3 regions of the Steroidobacter flavus genome follow, and region 2 is predicted to be linked to each of the others. Evidence: riboswitches for the same ligand, from Rfam matches in the RefSeq annotation. Region 2 holds a riboswitch; each other region holds the start of a gene.
What was found. A riboswitch is a leader RNA that binds a small molecule or an ion and turns the genes downstream of it on or off. The one in region 2 is predicted to bind cyclic di-GMP.
Positions count from the first base shown of each region.

Region 1 (3,271 bases), 130 kb from region 2:
ACTGCGACGGTTGGCACCGCGTATCGCTTCCAGCCTTCCGCGAGCGATGCCGATGGCAACACGCTCGGCTACACGATCACGAATCGTCCGGCCTGGGCGAGCTTCAGCACGACCACGGGTGTGTTGAGCGGCACGCCGACCGCGACCGGCACGTTCTCGAACATCGTGATCGGCGTGAGCGACGGTCGTGTGACCACTTCGCTACCGGCGTTCTCGATCGTCGTTTCCAATTCCACCAACCGCGCGCCGGTCATCAGCGGCACGCCGTCGACCTCGGTCAACGCGGGCAGCGCTTATAGCTTCCGTCCGACCGCGAGCGATCCGGATGGCAACACGCTGACGTACTCGATCGCGAATCGTCCGAGCTGGGCCACGTTCAACACCAGCACCGGTCAGCTGACCGGCACGCCGAGCGCCACGCAAGTCGGCTCGTACGCCAACATCACCATCAGCGTGAGCGACGGTCGTGCGACCACTTCGCTGGCAGCGTTCGCGATCAACGTGGTCGATGTGTCCAACGGTGGTGCAACGCTGAGCTGGACTGCTCCGACTTCGAACACGGATGGCAGCACGCTGAGCAACCTGGCTGGCTATCGCATCTCGTACGGCACGAGCGCGAGCGCGCTGACGCAGACGGTGCAGATCTCGAACCCGAGCGTCACCACGTATTCGCTGAGCAGTCTCTCGCCGGGCACCTACTACTTCGCGGTGCGCGCTTACACGAGCAACGGCACGGAGAGCTCGAACTCGAACGTCTCCTCGAAGGTCGTGCCGTAACTCTCGACGGTAGAACGTTGATGAAACAGCGGCGGCTGGAGCGATCCAGCCGCCGCTTTGCGTTTTATGGACTGTTAAATATCGGCTCGCATACACGAGCGCCGTCTGGATTCTGACGTTGTTATGTGAATTCGCAGTGACAAATCCACCGCAGTGCTGTCGGCCGCCACCGACAATTGCAAAAACAAATTTCCTACGATTTACTGCGTCCCGACCACGAAGTTTTGTTCAATCGGAATTTGTCGAATCGCATTCGCTCTACTGGACGCGGCCTCACGGCAGCGAGAGCGGTGAGAGACGCAGAGCCGGCAGAACAACCCTTCACCAGGGCATAACCGTCGAAAGACGGCGACGCAAAGCCTCCGGTCCTACAGCGTGAGCTGGGGATAGCGGGGTTGCCGGCCAGCTCTTCTTGCGTCACCGAGCTAGCCGTCATCCTTCTCGCCTTCCTTGCTGCTGTTCGATCGCGCCACGCGGCCCCGGGGTCAACATGACCAACTAGGGAGCAGCAGAAAGTGATATCGGCAAACCCGTCGAAAGGCGGGGACGCAAAGCCTCCGGTCTACTGGAACGCAGCGTGCGATGCGCCGCGCTCCTATGACAGCGGGGTTGCCACTTTCGCCACCGACACGATGTTCGCAAGGCCCCTTGCGAGCGCGTGCACGAGCGAAGGTGTAACGAATGAGCTGCCGATAGCGCACCAGCCCGTGCGCGCCAACCTTTCCCTGCGCTTCGAGCCTCGCGTCTCGACCGCGATGGCTGCATCACATCCGGAAAACAGCAACGCAACTCAACGCCGGTCTTCGGGCCGTCGTCGTTGCGCGCGAAGCCAAGGTACGAGCAATGATTCCAACACTTTTCGGGAAGACCTTCCTGCAGCGAGCGCTGCTGGCCTTGATTGCGGCGTCGTTGAGCGCCTGCGGCGGCGGCGACGACGATAGCGGCAGCAGTTTAACGGGCGGCGCCGTCAGCGAGCAGCCGCCGGCGGGCGACACTGGCGCCGACGACCCGGCGTTGCCGACACCGGCGAATCAGCCTCCGTCGGTCACCGGCGTTCCACCCACGACGGTGGCTGCGGGCGAGGCTTACTCTTTCACGCCGCTCGCGACCGACGACGACGACGACTTCCTCGAGTACTTCGTCACCAACAAGCCCACCTGGGCGAGCTTCGACACCGAGACCGGCAGGCTGAGCGGCATTCCGCAAGCCACGAATGTCGGTGAGAGCGAGGACATCACCATCAGCGTCACCGACGGTCGCGACACGAGCTCGGTTACGTTCAAGATCAAGGTGTGTTCGGCCAGTTGTCCGTCGGGCAACAGCCCGCCGACGATTTCCGGCACGCCGGCGTCGTCGGTGATCGTGGATCAGGCTTACTCGTTCCGACCGACCACCAGCGATCTGGAAAACGATCGTCTGCGGTTCTCGATTTCCAATCGTCCGTCGTGGATGACTTTCAACACCGCGACCGGCCAGCTGTCGGGCACGCCGGGTGCGACCAACGTCGCGACGTATTCGAACATCGTCATCAGCGTCAACGACGGCACCAGCACGGTCCTGCTGCCGGCGTTCTCCATCCAGGTGCGTGGTCTCGACAATCGTGCGCCGACGATTACCGGCACGCCGGGAACGAGCGTGCAGGTGATGCAGACGTATTCGTTCGTGCCGAGCGCCAGCGATGCCGATGGCGATACGCTGGTTTTCCGCGTCAGCAATCTGCCGCGCTGGGCGACCTTCAGCACCGCGACTGGCCGCTTGAGCGGCACACCGGCGACCACCGATGTTGGCACCTATGCGAGAGTGACCGTCGGTGTCAGCGACGGCCGCACGACCACGTCACTGCCGGCATTCACGATCGTGGTCAGCGCGGCGCCAAATCGTGCGCCGACGATCAGCGGCACGCCGGCGACCACTGCGACCACGGGCACGGCGTATTCGTTCACGCCGACCGCGAGCGATCCGGATGGCAACACGCTGCGCTACACGTTCACGAATTGCCCGACCTGGGCGACCTGCAATGCCGATACGGGACGCGTGAGCGGCACGCCGACCGCGGCGGGCACGTTCTCGAACATTCGGATCAGCGTGACCGACGGTAATCTCACAGCGACGCTGCCGGCCTTCGCGATCACTGTCACGGCGGCCACTCCGACCAATCGCGCGCCGACGATCAGCGGCACGCCGGCAACGACCGTGTCGGGAGGCGCGACCTACAGCTTCCAGCCGACCGCGAGCGATCCGGATGGCAACGCGCTGACCTACACGATCACGAATCGTCCGAGCTGGGCGACGTTCAACTCGTCGACGGGCCGTCTGTCCGGCACGCCGACCTCCGCGAACGCGGGCACCTACTCAAACATCGCGATCGCTGTGAGCGACGGCACGCTGACTGCCTCGCTGCCGTCGTTCTCGATCACGGTGCTGCAGGCGACGAATGGCAGCGCCACGCTGTCCTGGACGCCGCCGACCACCAACACCGACGGTTCCTCGCTGA
Region 1 covers NZ_JBHSDU010000003.1:1,756,411-1,759,681, reverse strand. The annotation lists gene ACFPN2_RS13165 (fibronectin type III domain-containing protein) at 1-777, shown strand, start outside; cyclic di-GMP riboswitch class I at 1,096-1,180, shown strand; cyclic di-GMP riboswitch class I at 1,291-1,394, shown strand; gene ACFPN2_RS13160 (fibronectin type III domain-containing protein) at 1,621-3,271, shown strand, end outside.
Region 1: linked by a shared signal. The riboswitch ahead of ACFPN2_RS13160 (fibronectin type III domain-containing protein) and the one ahead of ACFPN2_RS12575 (fibronectin type III domain-containing protein) in region 2 are both predicted to bind cyclic di-GMP.

Region 2 (3,271 bases):
CGCAGGTGGCGGTGAAGTCGCCGCGAATGTCGGCACGAGCGAAAGTGGCGACACCGGTGCTGTCGGCGAAGAAGCCGCGGCTGCTCGTGAAGCCACGCGTTCTGTGCGCGACGAAGACCGTCCGCGCGAAGAAAGCTCGCGTGAGCACCGGCCTTCCGCAGACGAAGCTCGGCCGCGAAAGCGTGCCGAGTCGCGTGACTTCAATGAAGGCGAGCGGCCCCGCAAGCGAGCGGAGGCGCGCGACTTTGGGGACGTTCGATCGGAGCGACGTGGGCCGGCGCGTGACTTTGGGGGCGAGGAGCGCCCGCGAGGGCGCGGGCAGGATCGTGACTTCAGCAGCGACGAGCGACGTCCCCGGCGTGGGGACGAGGAAGTCGAAACGTATCGTATCGAAGTCGGCCACGATCATGGCGTGAAGCCAGGCAACATCGTGGGCGCGATCGCCAACGAGGTCGGCCTCGAAGGGAGGCACATCGGTCGCGTGGTGATCCAGGACGATCACAGCTTCGTCGATCTGCCCGCCGGCATGCCCAAGGACGTCTTTCTCCAGCTGCAGAAAGTCCGCGTCGCCGGCCAGCCGCTCCAGATCAGCCGGGCCCTGAAAACCCACGTGGAAAAGCTCCGACGCGACCGTCCGGCGGGGCCGAAATTCCGTAAGCAGACCGATTCCAGAGGTCCCCGCTCCAGCGCCCGCCCGCCGCGCGACCCCAAGCGACGCCGCTGACAACAGCGGCTCTGCGACACTCCAAAAAGCAAAAAAGGCCTGCAAATACAGGCCCAAACGCACCGACCAACCAGCCGGTCGGTGCGTGCCTCAGTCCACTCTCCGCCCATAAGAAACATCGGCAATGTTTCCTCCGCCCGGACGGCGACGTCTGGATACAGCGACGTTGCCGCTATTCGCCGACAGGATTGAGGATCTGCCGGGGGTGGTTATGCTCCATCCCGCGTCGAGTCATTGGGTGCCTCTCCGATGGGTAAGGGGCCGCGAAAGCGCGAAACTGGCATCCACTGATCAATTAGAAGGGTTCGTAAGGAAAGCGAACGCCGCAGCGGGTCGAGGAAGTTGAAGCTTCTCGTCTGACTGAAATCCTGTGACAGCCGTGCCGGCTGTGCGTGTGAGTGCGCGCAGTCATCGGCGGTCACAACCTCGGATGGAATAAATCGAGGCTCGCTACCGTCAAGGGCAAACCCGTCGAAAGTCGGGGACGCAAAGCAACCGGTCTAAAGGGCTCACGCCCGATGACAGCGGGGCTGCCAAATTAGCGAGAGCAAACCGTGCCAGCGAGGCACGGGTGTTCTATGTGTACGCGAGTACACCGATGATTTGTCAGGTCGCCTCACAGTGACCGCGTCGCCCTTGGAAATTCACGTCGTGTGCGTAAGCGCCCGGCAGAAGTAACAAGGGTTATCAGATGCAGAAGGCGAATGTCGGCAAGTGGGTGCAGCGTGGCGGTTTGTTTGCGCTGGTGATGACGGGCCTCATGACCGCGGGCTGCGGTGGCGGCGGTGGTGGTGGTGGCAGCGGCACGAGCGCGAGCGCCAACAGCGCCAGTGGTTCCAACACGGCGCCGAAGATTTCAGGCACGGCGAGCACAACGGCCAGCGTCGGCAGCGCGTACTCCGCGACTCCGCAGGCAACGGACGCCGATGGCGACACGCTTGCCTTCTCGATCGAGAACAAGCCGGCTTGGGCGAATTTCAACACCGCCACGGGCGCGCTCACCGGCACGCCGACCGCGGCAGCCACGTTTGCAAACATCGTGATCACCGTCAGCGACGGTAAGACGACGGCTTCGTTGCCGGCCTTCTCGATCACCGTGGGCGCCGCCGGCTCGAGTGCCGGTTCCGATTCCAGCGCCGCGCCGTCCGAAGCTGTGGCTTCCGGCCCGAATGTGGCGCTGTCCTGGAACGTGCCGACGCAGACGGTCGACGGCGAGACGTTGCAGAACCTCGCGGGCTATCGCATTCACTACGGCACGAATCAGAACGCGATGGTGAATTCCATCGAAGTGCCGAGCGCCGGCTCGAACACCTACACGGTGCAGAACCTGAAGGCGGGCACGACGTATTACTTCGCGGTGCGCGCCATCACTTCGGATGGTGACGAGAGCGAGATCTCGAACGTGATCTCCCGCGTGATCGGCTGATTCATCGACTGCATCGTCAGCTGACGATGAGGGCTGGCGTCTTCGTGACGCCAGCCCTTTTTCTTTTTAGTTGGCGGCGGCGCCGGCCACATAACGGTCGACTTCGCGACCGAGCAATTCCAGCGGCACGCTGCCGGTCCGCAGTACGACGTTGTGGAATTGTTGAGGCGACCACTTATCGCCGAGCGCGGCGCGAGCCCGATCCCGCAGCTCGAGAATCTGCAGCTGGCCGATCATGTAAGAGCAGGCCTGCCCCGGAAACACGACGTAACGATCGACCTCGCTCGCTTCCAGGCCGTAGTCGATGGCCTGCTGACGCGTCCACTTCTTGGCGTGCAAGCCCGTGTCCACGACCAGCCGGCGAGCGCGGAACAACTGCGCGTCCAGCATGCCCAGCAATCCTTCCGGATCGCCCTCATACCAACCATTCTCGGCGACCAGTTTCTCCGCATAGAGCGCCCAGCCTTCGGACAGCGCGGAGATCCCGCCCAACACACGTGCCTGGCGGAACTTTGGAAGATCCGTGTTTTCCTGCTCGAGCGCGATCTGGAAGTGATGACCCGGCACGGTCTCGTGATACACCAGCGTGCGCAGACCGAACTTCGTCATGCGTTGCGGACGCAGCGGCATCTGGAAAATCGCCGAGCGCGAGCCATCGAGCGGCGCTCGATTGTAGTTCGCAGCGGCGCTGGCCTCGCGGAAGCGAGGGAACGGTTGTGCGACGACCGGTGACTTGGGCTGCAAATCGAACAACGTCGGGCTGCGCTTGAGCGCGTCGGCAATCATGCCGTCGATGTCGCGCATGATGGCGGCACGACTCGAGTCAGACGTCGGGTCCGGATAAGCCAGGTCTTCCCGCAGCTTTGCCGACCGCGCCGCCACTGAGCCTTCGGTGCGACCGAGCTTGCGGAAGATTGCATCCATCTCGCCTTCGATGCGCGCGACCTGTTGCAAGCCGATCTGATGAATCTCCTCGGCCGTGAGCTTCGTGGTCGTGAAGCGGCCGAGCGCGTATGCGTAAGCCTGATCGCCGCCTTCGAAGCGCCACAAGCCGGCATCGTTCGTGGTCTTCGGCAACAGGCTTTCGAGCAAGGCAATCGCACGATGCCACGATGGATACA
Region 2 covers NZ_JBHSDU010000003.1:1,631,251-1,634,521, reverse strand. The annotation lists gene ACFPN2_RS12580 (DbpA RNA binding domain-containing protein) at 104-724, shown strand; cyclic di-GMP riboswitch class I at 1,176-1,262, shown strand; gene ACFPN2_RS12575 (fibronectin type III domain-containing protein) at 1,416-2,150, shown strand; gene ACFPN2_RS12570 (DUF885 domain-containing protein) at 2,217-3,271, opposite strand, start outside.

Region 3 (3,271 bases), 1.3 Mb from region 2:
AGCTCGTTGATGCGCAGATAGAGCTCGGTGCTCTCTTCGGCGGGACCGGAAATGATCAGCGGCGTGCGGGCTTCGTCGATCAGGATGGAGTCGACTTCGTCGACGATGGCGTACGCGAGACCCCGCTGCACGCGGTCCTCGAGACGAAACGCGAGGTTGTCGCGCAGGTAGTCGAAGCCGAATTCGTTGTTGGTGCCGTAGGTGATGTCGCAGGCGTAAGCGGCGCGCTTCTCGTCCGAGCTCTGGCCGCTCTTGATCACGCCGACCGTCAGGCCGAGGAACCGATAGACCCGGCCCATCCAGTCCGCGTCGCGCGAGGCCAGGTATTCGTTGACCGTCACCACGTGCACGCCCTTGGCGGGCAGCGCATTCAGATAGGCGCCCAGGGTGGCCATCAGCGTCTTACCTTCGCCGGTGCGCATTTCGGCGATCTTGCCCTGGTGCAGGACCGTGCCGCCGATCAGCTGCACGTCGAAGTGCCGCATGCCGAGCACCCGGCGCGCCGCCTCGCGGGTGGCCGCGAAGGCCTGGGGCGCAATGTCATCCAGAGTCTTGCCCTGGGCCAGCAACTGGCGGAATTCCGCCGTCTTGGCCTGCAACTGCTCGTCGGACAGCGCCTTGAAGGAAGCCTCCAGGGCATTGGTCTTGTCGACGATCTTGGAATAACCGCTCAAAAGCCGCTGATTGCGACTGCCGAACAGCTGGGTCAGCCAATTCGCCACGCTGAAACTCCGGGGATGGGGCTTATGGGGCCCGCAAAGCCTGTTGGGAAAAGCCCGTTATTGTACACGCGCGCCCGGCGACTCTAATTACGGTCTCGCAAGCCCAATGCAAGGCTGGCCCGGGCCGCCGCTTGGCTGGGGGCGGCTAAAGCGAAAACAAGCTGAACAGGTGCTTTTTACCGACGCACGAATGTCATCGGATCCACGGCACGGCCCTGCTTGAGCACTTCGAAATGCAGGTGCGGGCCGGTGGAGCGGCCGGTCGAGCCGATCAGCGCGATGGGCTGGCCTTTCTGGACGGTGTCGCCGACCTGGACCAGCGCCTTGGAATTGTGGCCGTAGCGGGTCACGTAGCCGTTGCCGTGATTGATCTCGACCGTGCGGCCGTAGCCGAAGCGATCCTTGGAATAAGTGACCACGCCCGAGGCGACCGCCAGGACCTGCGATCCGGCCGGGCCCGCGAAGTCGACGCCCTGGTGGTAGGCATTGCGGCCGGTGAACGGGTCGGCGCGATAGCCGAAATGCGAAGAAATCCAGCCCTGCAGCACCGGCCGGCCGTCCGGCACGACCTGGCGGCTCACATTGCGCGTGGAGATCATGCTTTCCAGCACGCTCAGCTGGCGCTCGCGGTCGCGGATCTGATTGGTCAGGTCGTCGAGCATCACGGTCAGCTCGGGCGCGGCGACGGTGGCGCCTTCCAGCAGCCCTTCGGGACCGCCGACGGCGGGCTCGCTATCGAAATTGAACTCGCCCTTATCGAGATTGGCCATCTCGGTGAGCCGGCGGCCCAGGGCATCGAGGCGGATCACATGCGCATTCATCTGGCCGACCCGGCTGGTCAGCGCATCGAGCCGTTCCTGCAGATCGCGCCGGGCATTGGCGACTTCGAGGCGTTGTTGCTCGAGTTTCGCGCCCCACTCCGTGACCTGCGCGGCCGGGTCGAGCACCAGGCCGCTGCGACCGAGCTGGATGCCCGCGAACAGCACGCCGGCGAGCACTATCGCCACGGACGCAATCGTCACCGTCATCGCCAAGGGGCGGCCAAGCTCGAACTGCCGAGCCTTGCCGAAGCGCTTGGAGAACACGATGACGTTCATTTGATCACTACCTTCTCTCTTTCGCGCCCTAAACGCCCAGCTTCCACTGGCGGCACGACAATACGTTCACACCCGCCTTGAACCAGCGCGCTTCCAGCGACAAGGTTCGCGACGATAGAGCCGATAGGCTCGAGCAGAACTGCGGTGGACGTAGAACCGATATGTTCGAGTTGTACATCCTGGCAACCCCGCTATCGTGGCGCGACCCGCTTCATGCGTGCCTGCTGCCGTAGACCGGTGGCTTTGCGTCCCCGCCTTTCGACGGGTTTGCCCTTAACAGTGGCTGGAATATGCATAACGTAGCGTCAAAAGATCAAGCGTCCAGCGCCCAGATTGGTGCTTTCAGCGTATGACTGATCGTTTCAAACCGCTGAGCGGGACGATTGGCCCGTTATTCGCGCAACTCGAGCAACGCGTCGCGGCGCATGCCGAACTCACGGAGAGGATCCGTTCTGCGCTCGCGGGACCAGAAAAAGATCATGTCGTGTCAGCGAGTTGCCAGGACGACACGTTGGTCGTGCTGGCGGACTCGGCCGCCTGGTGCCCGCAGATTCGTTATGCGCAGGCGCAATTACTGGAACTGTTAAATGGTTCCGGTGAGAACAAGGTCACAAAACTAAAAGTACGAGTTGGAAGGCGTCCGCAAGGGTTATCGCAGGCCTAAAACGCCCGATCAGCGCAACGGATGCCGCTGTTACTAAACAGCCTTCGCAAGCCGCCGAGTTTTCGGCGCAGCCGGGGGCACTAAGAAAACGGCAGATTTACGCGCTGACCATCGCGGCAGCGGGTACGTACGAGATGGGCGAGTCTTTGGGATTGTCGAAGGTCACAGGTTCCCACGCGTTCGGCGTGTTGATCAGCTTGCGGACCAGCTGATTGTTGAGCGCGTGGCCGGATTTGTGGCCGCTGAATTCGCCGATCAGGCTCTTGCCGAGCAGGTACAGATCGCCGATCGCGTCCAGGATTTTATGTTTGACGAACTCGTCCTCGTAGCGCAGGCCGTCTTCGTTCAACACGCGGTATTCGTCCAGCACGATGGCGTTGTCCAGGGTGCCGCCGAGCGCCAGGTTCTTCGAGCGCATATATTCCAGGTCGCGCATGAAGCCGAAGGTCCGCGCGCGGCTGATTTCTTTCAGATAGGACGTCGTGGAAAAGTCCATCGACGCGGTCTGCGAGCGCTTTTTGAAGACCGGGTGATTGAACTCGATCTCCATGTTGACCTTGAAGCCGTTGTACGGCTCGAAGCGGGCCCACTTGTCGCCGTCGCGCACTTCCAGCGGCGCGAGCACGCGGACGAAACGTTTCGGCGCGGCCTGCTCTTCGATGCCGGCCGACTGTAATAAGAACACGAACGGGCCGGCACTGCCGTCCATGATCGGGACCTCTTCGGCCGACAGGTCCACATAGGCGTTATCGAGGCCCAGACCGGCAAATGCCGACAACAGATGCTCG
Region 3 covers NZ_JBHSDU010000003.1:2,967,512-2,970,782, reverse strand. The annotation lists gene secA (preprotein translocase subunit SecA) at 1-722, opposite strand, end outside; gene ACFPN2_RS18585 (M23 family metallopeptidase) at 899-1,819, opposite strand; cyclic di-GMP riboswitch class I at 1,998-2,101, opposite strand; gene ACFPN2_RS18580 (DciA family protein) at 2,169-2,483, shown strand; gene lpxC (UDP-3-O-acyl-N-acetylglucosamine deacetylase) at 2,581-3,271, opposite strand, start outside.
Region 3: linked by a shared signal. The riboswitch ahead of ACFPN2_RS18585 (M23 family metallopeptidase) and the one ahead of ACFPN2_RS12575 (fibronectin type III domain-containing protein) in region 2 are both predicted to bind cyclic di-GMP.